Regions from separate parts of the Neobacillus oceani genome, predicted to be linked through region 1. Evidence: a T-box and tRNA genes for the amino acid it is inferred to sense, from the RefSeq annotation. Region 1 holds a T-box; the other holds one or more tRNA genes.
The links. A T-box is a leader RNA that pairs with one kind of tRNA and senses whether it is charged. The one in region 1 lies ahead of proS (proline--tRNA ligase), so its partner is inferred to be a tRNA-Pro.

Region 1 (10,253 bases):
AAAGCTTGTCATTTTTTTAAAAAAAGCCGCCTGGAATGGTCCAGGCGGCTCGATCGTTTGTCCTATTTTGTTTTGTCTATCATGTTATTAAACTCACTGGCAAGCCGGTCCTTGGCTTCGCCGTATTTTTCTTTTACTTGGCCTTTGCCTTTGTCAAAATTGCCTTCAGCCTCAAGCGATTCATTACCTGATACTTTTCCTGCAGTCCTTTTGGCTTCACCTTTCAGCTGGTCCCATGCACCTTTTGTTTCATCTCTGTTCATGATTGAACCCTCCTTGTTGTTCTGCCTTTGTTCTTTTTTACCCTGTAAAGAAGGCATTAAAACAAAGTATGGCTGAAGGGAAGGGGGCAGGGCAGCCTTTTTAGGATGCGAAGTGGTTCGCTTTCCCTTTGATGGTTGCCTGAAGCCAGTTCTTTCCTTCCACAAGGCGGGAAACGAGCATTCCGCAAACGGTGTTGCCAGTAGAGTTAAGCAAGGTTGCCGGCGCATCGATAATCGTTGAAATGACGGCGATGATCGGCAATACCTCAGGTGGAAATCCGAATACGCTGATAATTAGCATTTCGCCAATAAAGCCGCCGCCCGGGATCGCGCCCATGACCGCGCCAACGAGGAACGACACGGCGAGGATGCTTGCGATGCTTGAAAGGCTTGTCACATCCTTGCCGAAAAGCCCGAACAAGAAGACGATTTTCAATACGCCGCCGAACACGGAACCATCCTTATGCGTATTCGCGCCAAGCGGGATGATTGTTTCGGCGATATCCTTTGGTACGCCCATCTTTTTTACGGCATCGAGGTTAACCGGAATGCAGGCCGCGCTCGAGCATGTTGCGATTGCTGTAACAGAAGGGGCAATGACATTTTTCCAAAAAATCTTCACACCGGCTGAGCCGCCGGCAATAAACGCGTATAGTGTGAAGAAACCGAAATAGTACAGGACGGAAAGGCCGAGATACAACAGGAATGTTCGTAAATAGCCTTCCAAAATCTGCGGGCCAAGTTCGCCGATGACCGTGGCAAAATAAGCACCCAGGCCGATTGGGGCATAGTACATGACGATTTTGACGATTTTCATCATTACTTCAGAGCCCGAAGCGAGGAAGGACGCGACAGGTTTGCCCTTTTCGCCCGCCATCGCAGTCGCCAGGCCAAAAAGGACCGCGAAAACAATCAGTTGAAGCATATTGCTCCTTGAGAACAGATTGGCGAAATCCGGGACGGTAACGGTGGCGACAAGCTGAGCCGCGAGCGAAGGTTTTTCGGCCTGCTCAGGCGCATCGGCTTTTTCCATCATTTCCTTTACCGAAGAAATGTCTGTATTCTCTAGGGGGTTTACAATCGTTGTCCCGATAAAGGCAACGACGGCTGAAATTGCCGCCGTGATGAAAAAGACGAGGAAAATACTCCCCATGATTTTCCCAAGGCGCTTCATGCCGCTCATATTGGCGATGGCTGAAGCAATGCTGAAAAAGACAAGCGGGACGATAATCGTAAACATTAAATTCAAAAATAAGTCCCCAAGCGGTTTGACAACCGCTGCGTCCGTCCCAAAGATCAGCCCGGCGGCGCCGCCGACAATGATGGCAGCCAGGAGAATAATCGATGTTCTATAGCTTTTTAGGATAGAACCCATACTTTAAACCTTCTTTCGTAAAATCATTATGCTTCGGGTGCCAGGCATTATCCAACGTTTCATTGGAAAGTCACCATCAACTGCCTAAGGTACAGGCACCATTAAAGCACCATATCCGATTGGACATATTCAAACAGCAGCGCGGCTGTATGGCCGAGCGACAGCTTGTGTGTGCGCTCGAATGCGTGTGAGGAATCGATGCCAGGGCCGATGAGTCCGTGGACGATGTCATGCCCTGAGCGGATTGCTGCGGATGCATCAGATCCATAGTAAGGATAAATGTCGAGTTTGTATGGGATGCCGTGTTCTTCCGCCAAACTAACAAGCTTCTTGCGGAGGCCATAGTGGTACGGGCCGCTGGCATCCTTTACACAAATGGAGACGGTGTATTCATCCGTCGATTGTCCATCACCCATCGCGCCCATGTCGACGGCGAGATACTCGACTGTTTCCGGCGTGATGTTCGAATTACCGCCATAACCGATCTCTTCATTATTTGAAAAGAGGAAATGGGTTGTATACGGCAGCTCAATGTCGTCGGTTTTAATCTTTTTTATGAGCTCCATTAAAATCGCGACGCTCGCCTTGTCATCAAGGTGGCGGGACTTGATATAGCCTGACGGTGTTACTTCGACCCTAGGATCGAACGATACAAAATCCCCGACTTCAATCCCAAGAGCCCTTACTTCCCCGGCGCTATGTACTTTTTCATCAATACGGATTTCCATATTATCCTGGTTCCGCTCGGCCTTGCCTGCATCTTTGTATACATGGACCGATGTTTGGTGCATGAGGATGGTTCCCGTATACGTTTTCCCTGAACTTGTTTCGATTGTGCAATATTCGCCTTCGATGGAGTTGTATTTAAATCCTCCAATTAGGTCGATTTTCAGCCTTCCGCTTGGTTTGATTTCTTTTACCATCGCGCCTAGTGTATCAAGATGGGCGGTTAGCATCCTGTGGCTGCTGGTATCCTTTCCTGGGATCGTTGCAATCAGTCCGCCTTTTCTGTTCCTGGTTGTTTCCACTCCAACCTCTTTTAGGAATTCCTCCACATAGGAAATTGCCTTTTCGGTATTTCCGGTAGGGCTTGGGATGGAAACAAGGTTAGTCAGGATTCCGACGATTTCTTCAATTCGCTCCTGTTCCATAAAGTAACGCCTCCATTAATTTATAGTAGTAAGCCGGCTATCGGAAGTGCATTTTAAAATACGAAAGACCTTCCGAATCCATGTACACCTTTTTCAATTATACATCTAGCAGCGTGGCAAAAGGAGACAAATTTTCTCGTTTTTTTTAGCCTTTCTAAGCATATTTTTCTAAGTAGGTGCATAAGTTGGTAGGGTGCGCAGGAAATTTTTTCAATATTTGATTAAATTCCTCTAGAATGGGGTATTACTGTTAGCGAAGATGCCACTGTATTCTGGTGCATTTCCTATTAATATTTGAAACGGGGGGAGACCGGTGACAAGGTATGAAATGCGGCATATGAAGCCTAGGAAAATCAATGTGTACAAAATGGTTCTTTCGTTTGCTGTCTTGCTTGTCTGCATAGGGGTGATGCTTGGGTTCAGCAGGTATGCGCAAAGCACAATCAAAATCGAGGCTCCTATTGTCGACAACGGCAAGAAGGTCATTGTAACCCTGCCGAACGGACATAAAGTGTATACATTCGAGAATTTGATCGTTGAGGAGAATGGGAAGCTGTTATACAGGGGGGAACGGAACACAATTGACCTGACCGGCGGCAATGTGGAGTACAAGGATTGGTAAGAGGTTTTGCTTAGTTGGACTTGGTTTGGCCGCTTTCTCTTTTTTTGTAATTGTTATTATATTCATATTTTAAAAAGGCTGCCCGGTTTAGTGCCGGTGCAGCCTTTCTAATTACCGGAATACCACTATTTAAACCATCCTTTTTTCCAAAAAATCAGGAACATGGCCGCCGCGATAATCCCCATTACGGCTAGTGATGCAAAATAGCCGTACTTCCAGGCCGTTTCCGGCATGTAGTCAAAGTTCATCCCATAAATTCCCGCGATGAACGTGAGCGGCATGAAAATCGTCGTGATGACGGTCAGCACTTTCATGACGCGGTTTGTTTCGCGGGTATTCATGGACAGGACGCTGTCGCGGATGTCCTTCGTCAGTTCGCGGTTGGAATCGATCATATCCGTCAGTTTCAGAAGATGGTCATGGATGTCGGAATAGTACGCATGCCTCGTTTGGAGCTCAGTAAGTTTTTGTGAATTGAGCATCCGGTAAACCAGGTCCCTTGTCGGGGTAACGGTATGCCTGAGCATCAGCAGCCGCTGCCTGATTTCAAAAACCTCTTTCAGCACATCTTCCGTATAGTCACCCGTATAGTTTTCTTCCATTGCATCTAGTTGGTCCTCAATGACATAGAGCGGAGGGAAATAATTGTCGACAATCTGGTCGAGAATATGATACAGGATGAGAGAGGGGTTCCATTCATCCTTGTTTTCGGAAGATGTGGCCCTGTTCCAAATTTCTGTTATTTCCAAAGAAGGCTGCTTATGGTAGGTCACGATGAAGTTTTTTGCAAGGAAAATATCCACCTCTTCTCGCTCAAGCGTTTCCTGATTGATTGAATGGGTAACGAAAAACGTATAGCCATCATAATAATCGAGCTTTGGGCGCTGCAGCTTGTGCAAGCAGTCATCGATTGCAAGAGGGTGGAATTTCAACGGATTAAATAGCAGTTCAGACTCTTCATCGCTTGGGCTGTTAAAGTCAATCCAGTACCATAATGAAGATTCCCCTGCAGCCAATTCTTCCACTGGGATGCTTGTGGAAATTTCGCCGGTATGGCCTATTGAAAGTGTTCGAATCATACGTATCTCCCCGGTGCCTTTTTCTTCATAATATCCGAACTAGGCATGTGGGCAAACATCCAAGAAACGAAAGTCTGCCTTTTTTAGTAAAATTTCCCCGTCCCCTGTTGACATTGTCCGGGCGGATATATATAATTTTCAAAAAATAAACCTGAAACAATGATGGGGACCAGTACAATGGAGATTAGTCCTACCCAGAGAGGAAGCCGGTTGGTGCAAGGCTTCCAGGACGTCCATTCGAACCTGCCCCGGAGTTCTGTATCGGACAATTGCGAAGATACGGCGGAGCGTTCCGTTAAACGTTAAGTGCGTGGGCTTATGCCCGCGAATAAGGGTGGTACCGCCAGGCCATGGTCCCTTTTTTAGGGGATTCATGGCCTTTTTGTATTTTTTCAAGGCCCGTATTATGTGTTTTTTTAAAAAAAAGCTCTATTATAGGCAGTTTTGATTATCACAACGTTGATTGAAGCGGTGGCTCGCGTGATCAACAACCAATATAAAAGAAGAGGGATGACAAATGGAAAAGGAATTTGTAAAAAGTATTACCGCCATGGACAAAGACTTTGCCCAATGGTATACCGACGTCGTAACAAAAGCGGATCTGGTCGATTACTCGTCCGTCAGGGGCTCGATGATCATCCGTCCATATGGGTACGCGCTCTGGGAACATATCCGTGACGCGCTTGATGGCATGATTAAGGAAACGGGGCATGAAAATGTGTATATGCCTTTGTTTATCCCGGAAAGCCTTCTTGAGAAGGAAAAGGACCACATTGCCGGTTTTGCTCCTGAGGTCGCCTGGGTGACCCACGGGGGGTCGGAGGAGTTGGCGGAAAGGCTGTGCGTTCGGCCAACTTCGGAAGTGCTGTTCTGCGAGCATTACAAAAACATCATTCATTCTTACAGGGATTTGCCAAAGCTTTATAACCAGTGGGCGAATGTTGTCCGTTGGGAAAAGACGACCCGGCCGTTCCTGAGGACGCTTGAATTTCTCTGGCAGGAAGGGCATACCGCACATGAGACCGATGAGGACGCCCATGAAGAAACAAAGCGGATGCTCGATGTGTATGCGACCCTTTTGGAAGATTATCTTGCGGTCCCTGTAGTGAAAGGGCAGAAAACGGAAAAAGAAAAATTCGCGGGCGCCAAGTTCACCTATACGGTCGAGAGCCTCATGCATGACGGCAAGGCTCTGCAAGCAGGAACATCCCATCATCTTGGCGACGGTTTTGCGAAAGCATTCGGAATCAATTATCTGGACAGGGAAGGAAAACTCCAGCATGTACATCAGACTTCTTGGGGAATGACCACAAGGGTAATCGGCGCTTTGATTATGGTCCATGGCGATGACCGCGGCCTCGTCATTCCTCCAAAAGTGGCACCGACCCAGGTGATGATTGTGCCAATAGCCCAGCATAAGGAAGGGGTTCTTGATTTCGCATACGGGCTGAAGGAAAGGCTATCAGGCGCGTTCCGAACCGGTATTGACGCCAGCGACAAAAACCCTGGCTGGAAGTTCAACGAATACGAAATGAAGGGAGTCCCTGTAAGGCTTGAGGCAGGTCCACGCGATATTGAAAAAAACCAGGTTGTGCTCGTAAGAAGAGATACTGGGGAAAAATTAATCGTAGCTATTGATGAAGTTGAAGCGAAGCTCGGCGCACTGCTTGACGAAATCCAGCAAAATCTTTTTAGCCGGGCAAAAGAGCTCCTTGAGAAAAAGACTTCTGTCGCTGAAAACATGGAACAGTTCAAGGAAAGGCTTGAAACCAATCCTGGCATGATCAAGGCAATGTGGTGCGGCAAGCGTGAGTGCGAGGACAAAATAAAAGAAGAGACAGGCGCTACCTCCCGCTGCATCCCGTTCGAGCAGGAAAAAATCAGTGATACATGTGTATGCTGCGGCGGCGAAGCTGAATCAATGGTTGTTTGGGCAAAGGCTTACTAATCTTACTTTAGAAGATAAAAAACGACTGCTTTTTGAAAGGGCAGTCGTTTTTGTGATTTTTTAAAGGGAAATCAGCCATTCTTATAGAAATAAATATGAAAATGGTAAGGGGAGCTGAGGGAATGTCAATTACAAATGTTGAGTCTCAAATTGAACAATTGCAAAACGAGATTATTGAAAAAAAGAAACAGTTGAATGAATTGAAAAAATCGGTGCCGGAGAAACTTGTTAAAAACTATACGTTTCAAGTTTCGGATGGGCGCATAACTACTTTATTAGAACTTTTTGGCGACAAAAATGAATTGATTGTCATACATAACATGGGGAAAGGCTGCTCGTATTGTACGATGTGGGCGGACGGTTTGAATGGGGTTTACCACCATTTAATCGCGAAAGCTGGATTTGTTGTTTCATCTCCGGACGCACCTGAAATACAGGAAGATTTCGCGGCAAGCCGAAAATGGCAGTTCCAAATGGTATCAATTAATGGAAGTACATTTGCAGAGGATTTGGGTTTCCAAAAAGGGAAATACTTTTATCCTGGTGTATCAACATTCCGTAAGGACGCAGAAAACAATATTTATTTAATTGCTCAATCACCTTTTGGGCCTGGGGATGATTTTTGTGTGACATGGCCATTGTTCGAGCTGCTCCCATCCGGTACCGAAGGCGTCGTTGCAAAACAAAACCTCAATAACCGCTCAGCTTTCCAATTAACCAATAATATTGCAATCGGCGTACAAGACTACGATCAAGCGGTTACATTCTATGAAACCATTATTGGAATGGAAAAGAAGCAAACTACTACCGGGGAGACATTATTTTCGATTAGTGGTACGAATATCTTCGTAGAAGAAAGCGAGCAGAACAATACCTATTTCGAATTCGCCGTGGATGATTTTGAACCTTCCAAAAAGATTTTAATGGAGAATGGATGTGTCATTACGAAGGAATACTCCGATAAAAGTGTAATGCTTGCCGATCCTTACGGCTTAAAGTTCCATCTCTTTGAAACCAAGAAATAATTAAATCTTTTAATTGAGAACTTCGAAAGGTGAGTAGGCTATTTTTTTAAAAAAAGGATAGATTAAGCGGGCAGTCACCGTCTTAGTCTATCCTCTTTCCTTATTTCGGCTCAGAATCATCGTGGGTGCTGCTTGGATTTTCGGCAATGATCCGTTCGATTTCCTTTGTGTCACCATTGGCATTAATGATTCTGACAAGATCGGTCAAGTTTTCGGCAACTTGCTTATCATCAAGCTTTTGATCGTCATTTTGATTTTGATTTCGTTTCAAGGGTCTTCCTCCTAACATGTGGTTATTGGGATAGTGAGGAGTGAGCCTACTTTCCTGTATCGTTTGATTTCCGGTCGTTTGTTTTGTACCTTTTTCATTCATAACCGGTTTATCTTCTTTCTTTTCATCAGAAGAGCATCCCGCCGTTCCAATCGAGAGGGCAAGCGCCGCAATGCCTGCTGCTGCAAATTTCCTCATATGGAATTCCTCCAATCAGGCAGATTTAGTATTTATATACCCATAATAGGGGTATTTAATTATTCGTGGAGAAGAATATTGGCTAGGAGTGGAGAAATGAAACTATTATGGGATTTTGATGGAACGATATTTAACACCTATCCGTCGTATACAAAACTGTTGATGGAAATACTGGGAGACGGCTATACAGAAGAGGAAGCATTTGCCCAGTTGAAAATATCATTCGGCCATGCGTTTCGTTTTTTTAAAATTACCGAGGAACAGAGCCGAAAAATGCTAGAAAAGGTTAGGGGATTGAAGCCGGAGGAATTCCTCCCGTTCCCGGGCGTCGAGGATATCCTGAGAAGAGCGGATATAAATGTGATCATGACTCATAAGGAAAAAGAGGATGTTGAAAAAGTCCTTGCCCATTACAATTTTGACCGCTATTTTACGGAAGTTGTCGGGATGGAAAATGGGTTCCCTCGAAAGCCGGACCCTGCGGCATATGCTTATTTGCATAAAAAATACGGAATCGACCTTGTCATTGGGGACCGGGCTATCGATTTGGAACCGGCAAGAAGGCTCGGAATCCTTACTGTATCCTTTCAAAACCATGAGTCTGAAGCGGACTTCTACTTGGATGACTACCGTGAATTCGACAAAGTGGTTTTACCGAATATGGAAGCACGATAAGGAAGGGATAAGCAGAGAAGAGGCACCCAGTCTAGAATGGACGCCTCTTTTTTCATGGAATTAAACTGTTTCTTTTTTTCTCATTGCCATTGGGATGTAGACACAATATGGCTCGCTTTCCATGTAATCTCCTGTCACGGCATATGTTCTGGAACGTGAGCCCCCACAAATCTTGTTGTATTCGCACACGCCGCACTTGCCTTTGTATTTATCCGGGCTGCGGAGGTTTTTCAATACTTCTGAATTTCGGTAAATCTCTGCCAACGGTTTTTCGCGAACATTCCCAACTGGGATTGGAAGGAGGCCGCTTGGCAGCACATCGCCAATATGGTCGACGAAGATAAAGCCATTTCCGTCATTCACGCCTTTTGGAGCGCGTTTGAGCCCGTCAATGATGCCTTCCTGGTCCATCGTCATCGTATCTTCATAGCGGATTTCACCGTTGGCAATCTTATGGTCGCGGGCTTTTTCCTGAAGGACGACACGGCGGTAATGCTGGGCCGCGGTTGTTTTAATATCATAAGGAGCGGTCTTACTCAACTGATAAAGCCAGCGGAACACCTTTTCATGCTCTGCAGGGGTAATGCACTTGTCTTCCTGTCCCCGGCCTGTCGGCACAAGCAGGAAAATATACCACATAACAGCTTTCAGTTCGCCTACAAGCTTCGCCATTTCCTCTAGAGAATCATAGTTGTAACGGGATATGACGGTATTGATTTGCAGCGGCATTTCAAGCTCGTTCAGGTACTTGATCTTCTCGAGTGTTAAATCGAATGAACCAGGCGTCCCGCGGAAATGGTCATGGATTTCAGGTGTCGGGCCGTCAAGGCTGAATCCCCAACGCGATAGGCCGACTTCCTTCGCCCTTTGCATCTTTTCCTTTGTCACATTGTCCGTCGCACTTGGCACCATCGACACCCTCATGCCTTTTTTAACAGCATAATCGGCCAGTTCGAATAAATCCTCGCGCATCATGCAGTCTCCGCCTGTAAAAACAAGCATCGGGTTGTTCATGTCATAAATCTGGTCGAGCAGATTTATGCCTTCCTCATGTGTCAGCTCCCGCGGATCCTTTTGAAGCTGTGCATCAGCGCGGCAGTGTACGCACTTAAGCTGGCACGCCCGTGTCACTTCCCATATAACGATAAATGGGTTTTCATTGTAATCGATAACCGGCCCAAGCCCCATATTATGCGGATGCCCGCCGGGGTGTCCCCCAGGATGCCCTCCCGGATGTCCTCCAGGGTGTCCGCCGCGATGCGGATGTCCCATTCCATGTGGATGTCCCATTCCTTGCATTTTCATCACCATGCTTCACGTTAGTATTTGTTCCATGATTCGTCCTATTGGAAAGCAACATAATCATGATGTTCTATAAGTTAATTATAAGAGTGGTCATGGTTGAAAAAACGGCGTATTGTTACGATTTTTCTACATTCCTGTGCCAAATTGGAAAACTAAAGGGGAGGGGATAGTAACTAGTGCGGTTCTCAGTAAAACAAAGGGGTTGGTAAAACTCATCAGGGGTTTGAGCGACACCTTTTCGGGTTTTGGACGAATGTTTGTCGCACATTTCAATTTGAGCGACACCTTTTCGGGTTTTGGACGAATGTTTGTCGCTCATTCCAATTTGAGCGACACCTTTT
Region 2 (10,253 bases), 1.9 Mb from region 1:
GGATGATCGGCCTTCTTGGGGCGATCAGAAGATATGACGAGTCGTTCGGGAAAAGTTTCGAGGCATTCGCGGTACCGACGATTATCGGGGAAATCAAGCGATTTCTAAGGGATAAGACATGGAGTGTCCATGTTCCGAGAAGGATCAAGGAGCTTGGCCCGAAAATCAAAACAACCGTCGAGGAACTGACCACAAAGCTCCATCGTTCGCCAAAGGTAATTGAGATCGCTGAAGCCCTTGAGGTTTCCGAAGAAGAGGTGCTTGAAGCGATGGAAATGGGTAAAAGCTACCAGGCCCTTTCCGTCGACCATTCTATCGAAGCGGATTCGGACGGAGGTACTGTCACCTTGCTTGATATCGTCGGCAGTGTGGACGAAGGGTATGAAAAGATCAACCAAAGGCTGGTCCTAGAAAAAGTCCTCCATGTCCTCAATGACCGTGAAAAGAAAATCATCCAGTACACCTACCTGGAGAATATGAGCCAAAAGGATGCTGGCGACAAGCTCGGCATATCCCAGATGCATGTATCCCGTTTGCAAAGGCGGGCAATTAAAAAGCTGCAGGAAGCGATCCATGCGGAGGCCAATAACTCGGAGTGTCTTTCATGAACCATCTTGTAAAAGACAACATTGAGGTTTATGCGCATCAAACACCCAAAGAAGGAAAATCCCAATGCGGGGACAGCTACTTCTTCGTTGCAACCGATGACTATTTCGTATGTGTACTCGCCGATGGCCTTGGCAGCGGCCAATACGCCTACGAAGCATCGAACGCGGTTGTCCTGGCGGTGGAAAAAAACCACCATGAAGACGTGGAAACTTTAATGAAATTTTGCAATGATGCCCTTGCCAATAAAAGGGGAGCAGCGGTTTCCGTACTGAAAGTCTATTTCCATGCAAGGGAGTTTGTATACAGCTGCGTAGGGAACATCCGCTTCTTTTTGTATTCCTCAAAAGGAAAGCTGACCTATCCCCTCCCAGTCACAGGCTACCTGTCTGGAAAACCGCAAACCTACCATACACAGCGCTTTTCCTATGATCCCCATTCCAAATTCCTGATTTTCTCGGATGGATATGATTTTCACGGAGTGAAAGCCCTCCTGAAGGGCCTCTTCCCTGTCACCATGATCGCCGACGAAATCAAACGCAAATATCCAACGAAATCAGATGACGCGACCTTTATCATCGGGAGCCTGCATTAATGCAGGCTCTTTTGCTTTTTTAAAAAAAGGACAATGCCAAGCGCTTCCGGTGCATTCGCTATACACCCCCTTTTGGCAGTTTTTGTATCCAACATCCACTACTGTGTTTCTTCCAATCCCGATAGTTTGATACAATAGAAAGGAAGCAAGAAAGAGTGGAGGAATGGTTAGGTGAATGAAACCATCACAAAGAACGATGAATTCGCAAAACTGATTGCCAAGGAACAGGGACTGTCCCTTAAGCAGGTCAACAATGTCATGTCGCTCGTCAGCGAAGGAAACACGGTACCTTTCATTGCCCGTTACAGAAAAGAACAGACGGGCGCGCTTGATGAAGTGCAAATCCGCAACATAATGGAAAGATGGCAATACCTGCAAAACCTTGGACAAAGGAAAGAAGAAATCCTACGCTCGATTACGGAGCAGGGAAAATTAACAGATGAATTGGCCAAACAAATAGAAAAAGCTACAAAACTCCAGGAGTTGGAAGATCTGTACAGGCCGTACAAGCAAAAGCGGCGGACAAAGGCGACGGTTGCCAAAGAAAAGGGCCTTGAGCCATTGGCAGACTGGCTGCTAACCCTTACGGCCGGTTCTGTTGAAGTGAAGGCGAAAGAGTTCCTATCAGAGGAAAAGGACGTCCTTTCAGTCGAAGATGCGATTGCCGGCGCAAAGGATATAATAGCCGAGCGCGTGTCGGATGACGCGGAAAGCAGGAAGTGGATCCGGAAGGAAATGTTTAAAACAGGGTCAATCGTCTCGGCAGTCAAGGACGCCGAAAAGGATGAAAAGAAAGTGTTTGAAATGTATTACGACTATGAAGAGCCTGTTAGCAAAATCGTCCCTCACCGAATCCTTGCCCTCAACCGTGGGGAAAAGGATGAAATTCTCCGTGTCGCGGTAAAAGCTGGGACAGATTCAATCATGAACTATTTAACAAAAAAGTGGATTGGAAAAGCACACTCGCCTTCCGCTCCATTCGTGACGGAAGCAATCGAGGATGGCTACAAAAGGCTTATCCAGCCTTCAATTGAGCGGGAAATCCGCAATGAGTTGACTGAAAAGGCAGAGGAGCAAGCCATACACATTTTTGCCGAAAACCTGCGGAAATTACTGCTTCAGCCGCCGCTAAAGGGGAAGGTAGTGCTTGCCGTCGACCCTGCCTTCCGGACGGGCTGCAAGCTTGCCGTTGTAGATGAAACGGGTAAGGTTATGAAAATAGATGTCATCTACCCTCATCCGCCAGTATCAAAACGGCGTGAAGCAAAAGAAAAATTTACTGCCATTTTATCCGACTATAAAGTGGAGATGGTTGCGATTGGGAACGGAACAGCTTCAAGGGAAACAGAGCAGTTTGTTGCTGATATTCTTAAAGAAGTGAACCAGGACACTTATTATTTAATTGTCAATGAGGCGGGAGCAAGCGTCTATTCCGCTTCAGACCTTGCCCGTGAGGAATTCCCGCATTTGCAGGTAGAAGAACGGAGTGCCGTTTCTATTGGAAGGCGCCTTCAGGATCCGCTTGCGGAGCTTGTTAAAATCGATCCGAAATCGGTCGGTGTCGGCCAGTACCAGCATGACGTTTCGCAAAAGAGGCTGTCGGAATCGCTCCATTTTGTCGTCGAAACGGCAGTTAACCAGGTAGGCGTGAACGTAAACACAGCCTCGCCTTCCCTGCTCCAATATGTAGCCGGCCTGACGAAAACTACCGCCGCGAACATAGTCAAGCAGCGTGAAGAAGAAGGAAAATTTGTCAACCGCTCGCAATTGAAGAAAATTCCGCGCTTGGGCGCCAAGACATATGAACAGGCCATCGGCTTCCTTCGCATCCTGGATGGGACAGAACCCCTGGACCGGACTGGCATCCACCCTGAAAATTATAGCGCGGTGAAAAAACTGCTCGCAAGCCTTGGATTAACGACAACGGACCTTGGCAGTGACAGGCTGAAAGAAGCATTGGGACAACTCGATCACGGAAAAGTGGCCGAAGAGCTTGAAATTGGGGAAATCACGTTGAAGGACATTATCGACGCCCTTATCCGGCCCGAACGGGATCCTCGTGATGAACTAGATGCTCCATTGCTTAAAAAAGATGTGTTAAAACTCGAGGACCTCCAACCAGGAATGGAACTTCAGGGGACAGTAAGGAATGTGGTCGATTTCGGTGCCTTTGTAGATATCGGCGTTAAACAGGATGGGCTCGTCCATATCAGCAAGTTAAGGAAGCAATTTGTCAAGCATCCGCTTGATGTCGTTTCTGTCGGGGACGTCGTCACTGTGTGGGTTGATTCAGTCGATAAACAAAAAGGCCGTGTCTCCCTGACGATGATCCAGCCTGAATCGGCGAAAGGGATCAATAACTAATTAGGCGGCTAGGCCAATTAAGGTTTAGCTATGTATGTGTACTACAACGTAAAAATGGCGTGCCTGGGAAATGCGGGCACGTCTTTTTTTGAGGTGGTTTGGAAGATAAACAGGAGTTAGGATGGATACTTCCTTCTATAGAAGAACCAGCATTGGTTAAGGAGTTTAATCTGATAACGATTCTTTTCATAAAATGCCCGCCTCATCCTGTTTTGGAACCATGTTGGCATTCAAGTGCCCTCCCTGCGTACCATAATGTTTTTCTATTCTATGCTATAATAGGTTGTCATGTTCAACGGAAAGAGGTGGCGAATTGCAGATGGACAACCAGGACCTTCAGGGATTGACGGAAAAAATTTCACAGGAGCAATTTGGCCTGCCCTTCCTGCACAAAGCCGTTTTTAATTCCAGGTTGCGCACAACAGGCGGAAGGTACCTTTTGAAAACCCATAACATTGAAATAAATAAACGCTATTTGGAACAGTTGGGCTATGACGAATTGGTCGGAATCATAAAACATGAACTTTGCCACTACCACCTCCATCTGCTTGGTAAGGGATACAAGCATAGGGACGCGGACTTCAGAGCGTTGTTGAAAAAAGTCGGAGCGCCGAGGTTTTGTGGCCAGCTTCCCGAAAGCGGAGTAAAGAAGAAAAGCAAAAAGATCGTGGTCTATGAATGCGCAGCCTGCGGAACTGTCTTCAAAAGAAGGCGAAACATAAATACAGCCAAGTATGTATGCGGAAAATGTAGAGGAGAACTCCGAAAAGTAAAGGAAATGCACGCGCAGTAGAGGGTGGAAGGAAAGCCAAAATTTATATGCCAATCATTCTTGACATTGAGGTGCACCGTCATTATAATGGTAAGAGTCGACGGAAGGAACAACAAACTTTCTGGATGTAAAACCTAGTCTCAGCTTGCTTTGGTTAACTGAGGCGGGGACACAAAATGCTATATAAGCGTATGGGTAATACTATTTATTCCGCAGTAGCTCAGTGGTAGAGACGAGCATCACTTCCCTGAATTAACTGCGAGTTGTACACGCCGAGCCGCTGCTCGCGGATCTTTCTGAGGCGGGGACACAAAATGCTATATAGGCGTATGGATATACTTATTATTCCGCAGTAGCTCAGTGGTAGAGCAATCGGCTGTTAACCGATCGGTCGTAGGTTCGAGTCCTACCTGCGGAGCCATTATGGGGAAGTACTCAAGAGGCTGAAGAGGCGCCCCTGCTAAGGGTGTAGGTCGGGTGACCGGCGCGAGGGTTCAAATCCCTCCTTCTCCGCTCCGTATTTTCAATGGCCCCTTGGTCAAGCGGTTAAGACACCGCCCTTTCACGGCGGTAACACGGGTTCGAATCCCGTAGGGGTCACTTTTATATTTTTGGGCTATAGCCAAGCGGTAAGGCAACGGACTTTGACTCCGTCATTCGTTGGTTCGAATCCAGCTAGCCCAGCCATTTTCTTTTGAGCCATTAGCTCAGTTGGTAGAGCATCTGACTTTTAATCAGAGGGTCGAAGGTTCGAGTCCTTCATGGCTCACCATTTAATATGCGGGTGTGGCGGAATTGGCAGACGCACCAGACTTAGGATCTGGCGCCGCGAGGCGTGGGGGTTCGACTCCCTTCACCCGCACCACAATATACCAGTTGCATTGCTGAAAAATAAGTGGTATGATTAATCTTGTCGCTAATTTAATTTACGCGGTCGTGGCGGAATGGCAGACGCGCTAGGTTGAGGGCCTAGTGGGGGCAACCCCGTGGAGGTTCAAGTCCTCTCGGCCGCACCAATAAAGGTATTGGTGCTTGTGAATTTGATTAAGTCTTTTTCGAAAATGTGCGCCCGTAGCTCAATTGGATAGAGCGTCTGACTACGGATCAGAAGGTTATGGGTTCGACTCCTTTCGGGCGCGCCATACTACGGGAAGTAGCTCAGCTTGGTAGAGCACTTGGTTTGGGACCAAGGGGTCGCAGGTTCGAATCCTGTCTTCCCGACCATTCGGGTTATAAATAAATATATGCGGGTGTAGTTTAATGGTAAAACTCCAGCCTTCCAAGCTGATGTCGTGGGTTCGATTCCCATCACCCGCTCCAAAAATTGTTCCTTGAAAACTAAACAAACAAGCGTCAACAAACAATAATATAGTGATCTTCGGATCACTAGCCAACGTAACTTTATGAGCTAAACTCATACTCTTTTTTGGAGAGTTTGATCCTGGCTCAGGACGAACGCTGGCGGCGTGCCTAATACATGCAAGTCGAGCGGAAGTTTCAAAAGCTTGCTTTTGAAACTTTAGCGGCGGACGGGTGAGTAACACGTGGGCAACCTGCCTGTAAGACTGGGATAACTTCGGGAAACCGGAGCTAATACCGGATAATCCTTTCTGACACATGTCAGGAAGCTGAAAGACGGTTTCGGCTGTCACTTACAGATGGGCCCGCGGCGCATTAGCTAGTTGGTGGGGTAATGGCCCACCAAGGCGACGATGCGTAGCCGACCTGAGAGGGTGATCGGCCACACTGGGACTGAGACACGGCCCAGACTCCTACGGGAGGCAGCAGTAGGGAATCTTCCGCAATGGACGAAAGTCTGACGGAGCAACGCCGCGTGAGCGAAGAAGGCCTTCGGGTCGTAAAGCTCTGTTGTCAGGGAAGAACAAGTACCGGAGTAACTGCCGGTACCTTGACGGTACCTGACCAGAAAGCCACGGCTAACTACGTGCCAGCAGCCGCGGTAATACGTAGGTGGCAAGCGTTGTCCGGAATTATTGGGCGTAAAGCGCGCGCAGGCGGCCTCTTAAGTCTGATGTGAAAGCCCACGGCTCAACCGTGGAGGGTCATTGGAAACTGGGGGGCTTGAGTGCAGAAGAGGAGAGCGGAATTCCACGTGTAGCGGTGAAATGCGTAGAGATGTGGAGGAACACCAGTGGCGAAGGCGGCTCTCTGGTCTGTAACTGACGCTGAGGCGCGAAAGCGTGGGGAGCGAACAGGATTAGATACCCTGGTAGTCCACGCCGTAAACGATGAGTGCTAAGTGTTAGAGGGTTTCCGCCCTTTAGTGCTGCAGCAAACGCATTAAGCACTCCGCCTGGGGAGTACGGCCGCAAGGCTGAAACTCAAAGGAATTGACGGGGGCCCGCACAAGCGGTGGAGCATGTGGTTTAATTCGAAGCAACGCGAAGAACCTTACCAGGTCTTGACATCCTCTGACACTCCTGGAGACAGGACGTTCCCCTTCGGGGGACAGAGTGACAGGTGGTGCATGGTTGTCGTCAGCTCGTGTCGTGAGATGTTGGGTTAAGTCCCGCAACGAGCGCAACCCTTGATCTTAGTTGCCAGCATTCAGTTGGGCACTCTAAGGTGACTGCCGGTGACAAACCGGAGGAAGGTGGGGATGACGTCAAATCATCATGCCCCTTATGACCTGGGCTACACACGTGCTACAATGGATGGTACAAAGGGCAGCGAAGCCGCGAGGTGGAGCCAATCCCATAAAACCATTCTCAGTTCGGATTGCAGGCTGCAACTCGCCTGCATGAAGCCGGAATCGCTAGTAATCGCGGATCAGCATGCCGCGGTGAATACGTTCCCGGGCCTTGTACACACCGCCCGTCACACCACGGGAGTTTGTAACACCCGAAGTCGGTGGGGTAACCGCAAGGAGCCAGCCGCCTAAGGTGGGACAGATGACTGGGGTGAAGTCGTAACAAGGTAGCCGTATCGGAAGGTGCGGCTGGATCACCTCCTTTCTAAGGATATTGCCTTCGGGCAATCGGAATGCGGACCTTTTGGTCCGTAAGTTGACCGCTTGTTTGTTTAGTTTTGAGGGAGCAATCCTTCAAAGTTTTTTTTGACTCTGCCCTTTCGGGCAAAGTTTGTTCCTTGAAAACTGGATAATGTTAAGAAGAAGTAACCAAGAAGAACCGAGTGATCGCCATTTTAGTTTTCTCTCTGGTAAACAGAGTGGAATGACCTTTTAGGTTAAGTTAGAAAGGGCGCACGGTGGATGCCTTGGCACTAGGAGCCGATGAAGGACGGGACTAACACCGATATGCTCCGGGGAGCTGTAAGTGAGCTTTGATCCGGAGATTTCCGAATGGGGAAACCCGCCATCCGTAATGGGGTGGCATCTTTACCTGAATCCATAGGGTATTGAAGGCAGACCCGGGGAACTGAAACATCTAAGTACCCGGAGGAAGAGAAAGCAAACGCGATTCCCCAAGTAGCGGCGAGCGAAACGGGACATAGCCCAAACCGGAAGGCTTGCCTTCCGGGGTTGTAGGACACTCTACATGGAGTTACAAAGGAACGGGGTAGGCGAAGAGGCCTGGAAAGGCCTGCCGGAGAAGGTAAAAGCCCTGTAGCTGAAACTTCGTTCCCTCCTGAGTGGATCCTGAGTACGGCCGGACACGTGAAATCCGGTCGGAATCCGGGAGGACCATCTCCCAAGGCTAAATACTCCCTAGTGACCGATAGTGAACCAGTACCGTGAGGGAAAGGTGAAAAGCACCCCGGAAGGGGAGTGAAAGAGATCCTGAAACCGTGTGCCTACAAGTAGTCAGAGCCCGTTCATGGGTGATGGCGTGCCTTTTGTAGAATGAACCGGCGAGTTACGGTCCCATGCAAGGTTAAGCCGAAGAGGCGGAGCCGCAGCGAAAGCGAGTCTGAATAGGGCGAATGAGTATGTGGCCGTAGACCCGAAACCAGGTGATCTACCCATGTCCAGGTTGAAGTCCAGGTAACACTGGATGGAGGACCGAACCCACGTACGTTGAAAAGTGCGGGGATGAGGTGTGGGTAGCGGTGAAATTCCAATCGAACCTGGAGATAGCTGGTTCTCTCCGAAATAGCTTTAGGGCTAGCCTCACGTAGTAAGAGTCTTGGAGGTAGAGCACTGTTTGGACTAGGGGCCCCCATCGGGTTACCGAATTCAGACAAACTCCGAATGCCAAAGACTTATCCGTGGGAGTCAGACTGCGAGTGATAAGATCCGTAGTCAAGAGGGAAACAGCCCAGACCACCAGCTAAGGTCCCAAAGTATACGTTAAGTGGAAAAGGATGTGGAGTTGCTTAGACAACCAGGATGTTGGCTTAGAAGCAGCCACCATTTAAAGAGTGCGTAATAGCTCACTGGTCGAGTGACTCTGCGCCGAAAATGTACCGGGGCTAAACGTATCACCGAAGCTGTGGATTGACATCTTCGATGTCAGTGGTAGGAGAGCGTTCCAAGGGCGTTGAAGCAGGACCGGAAGGACCTGTGGAGCGTTTGGAAGTGAGAATGCCGGTATGAGTAGCGAAAGATGGGTGAGAATCCCATCCACCGAATGCCTAAGGTTTCCTGAGGAAGGCTCGTCCGCTCAGGGTTAGTCGGGACCTAAGCCGAGGCCGAAAGGCGTAGGCGATGGACAACAGGTTGATATTCCTGTACCACCTCTTCATCGTTTGAGCAATGGGGGGACGCAGGAGGATAGGGTAAGCGCACTGTCGGATATGTGCGTCTAAGCAGTTAGGCTGGAAAGCAGGCAAATCCGCTTTCCGTGACGGCTGAGCTGTGACAGCGAGGGAAATTTAGTACCGAAGTTCCTGATTCCACACTGCCAAGAAAAGCCTCTAGCGAGATGGAAGGTGCCCGTACCGCAAACCGACACAGGTAGGCGAGGAGAGAATCCTAAGGTGAGCGAGAGAACTCTCGTTAAGGAACTCGGCAAAATGACCCCGTAACTTCGGGAGAAGGGGTGCTCTTTAGGGTTCATAGCCCTGAAGAGCCGCAGTGAATAGGCCCAGGCGACTGTTTAGCAAAAACACAGGTCTCTGCGAAGCCGCAAGGCGAAGTATAGGGGCTGACGCCTGCCCGGTGCTGGAAGGTTAAGAGGAGGGGTTAGCGCAAGCGAAGCTCTGAATCGAAGCCCCAGTAAACGGCGGCCGTAACTATAACGGTCCTAAGGTAGCGAAATTCCTTGTCGGGTAAGTTCCGACCCGCACGAAAGGCGTAACGATCTGGGCACTGTCTCAACGAGAGACTCGGTGAAATTATAGTACCTGTGAAGATGCAGGTTACCCGCGACAGGACGGAAAGACCCCGTGGAGCTTTACTGCAGCCTGATATTGAATTTTGGTACAGCTTGTACAGGATAGGTAGGAGCCTGTGAAGCCGGAGCGCCAGCTTCGGTGGAGGCGTCGGTGGGATACTACCCTGGCTGTATTGAAATTCTAACCCGCACCCATGATCTGGGTGGGAGACAGTGTCAGGCGGGCAGTTTGACTGGGGCGGTCGCCTCCCAAAATGTAACGGAGGCGCCCAAAGGTTCCCTCAGAATGGTTGGAAATCATTCGCAGAGTGTAAAGGCACAAGGGAGCTTGACTGCGAGACCTACAAGTCGAGCAGGGACGAAAGTCGGGCTTAGTGATCCGGTGGTTCCGCATGGAAGGGCCATCGCTCAACGGATAAAAGCTACCCCGGGGATAACAGGCTTATCTCCCCCAAGAGTCCACATCGACGGGGAGGTTTGGCACCTCGATGTCGGCTCATCGCATCCTGGGGCTGTAGTCGGTCCCAAGGGTTGGGCTGTTCGCCCATTAAAGCGGTACGCGAGCTGGGTTCAGAACGTCGTGAGACAGTTCGGTCCCTATCCGTCGTGGGCGCAGGAAATTTGAGAGGAGCTGTCCTTAGTACGAGAGGACCGGGATGGA

Region 2: it has a tRNA-Pro gene. The T-box ahead of proS (proline--tRNA ligase) is inferred to sense a tRNA for this amino acid. The anticodon was not compared.

What each region holds. Positions count from the first base shown of each region.
Region 1 is NZ_CP143543.1:2,099,749-2,110,001, forward strand. Features, by position in the region: gene V1499_RS10460 (CsbD family protein) at 63-263, opposite strand; gene V1499_RS10465 (dicarboxylate/amino acid:cation symporter) at 364-1,638, opposite strand; gene V1499_RS10470 (M42 family metallopeptidase) at 1,740-2,789, opposite strand; gene V1499_RS10475 (hypothetical protein) at 3,103-3,411, shown strand; gene corA (magnesium/cobalt transporter CorA) at 3,537-4,490, opposite strand; T-box leader at 4,641-4,852, shown strand; gene proS (proline--tRNA ligase) at 5,008-6,438, shown strand; gene V1499_RS10490 (DUF899 family protein) at 6,561-7,463, shown strand; gene V1499_RS10495 (hypothetical protein) at 7,564-7,932, opposite strand; gene V1499_RS10500 (HAD-IA family hydrolase) at 8,029-8,607, shown strand; gene V1499_RS10505 (TIGR04053 family radical SAM/SPASM domain-containing protein) at 8,668-9,795, opposite strand; gene V1499_RS10510 (hypothetical protein) at 10,028-10,253, opposite strand, start outside.
Region 2 is NZ_CP143543.1:233,100-243,352, forward strand. Features, by position in the region: gene sigB (RNA polymerase sigma factor SigB) at 1-608, shown strand, start outside; gene V1499_RS01295 (PP2C family serine/threonine-protein phosphatase) at 605-1,201, shown strand; gene V1499_RS01300 (Tex family protein) at 1,385-3,565, shown strand; gene cmpA (cortex morphogenetic protein CmpA) at 3,682-3,795, opposite strand; gene V1499_RS01310 (SprT family protein) at 3,885-4,358, shown strand; tRNA gene V1499_RS01315 (tRNA-Asn) at 4,684-4,758, shown strand; tRNA gene V1499_RS01320 (tRNA-Ser) at 4,763-4,850, shown strand; tRNA gene V1499_RS01325 (tRNA-Glu) at 4,866-4,937, shown strand; tRNA gene V1499_RS01330 (tRNA-Gln) at 4,950-5,024, shown strand; tRNA gene V1499_RS01335 (tRNA-Lys) at 5,034-5,109, shown strand; tRNA gene V1499_RS01340 (tRNA-Leu) at 5,118-5,202, shown strand; tRNA gene V1499_RS01345 (tRNA-Leu) at 5,268-5,353, shown strand; tRNA gene V1499_RS01350 (tRNA-Arg) at 5,403-5,479, shown strand; tRNA gene V1499_RS01355 (tRNA-Pro) at 5,485-5,561, shown strand; tRNA gene V1499_RS01360 (tRNA-Gly) at 5,584-5,657, shown strand; rRNA gene V1499_RS01365 (16S ribosomal RNA) at 5,761-7,312, shown strand; rRNA gene V1499_RS01370 (23S ribosomal RNA) at 7,543-10,253, shown strand, end outside.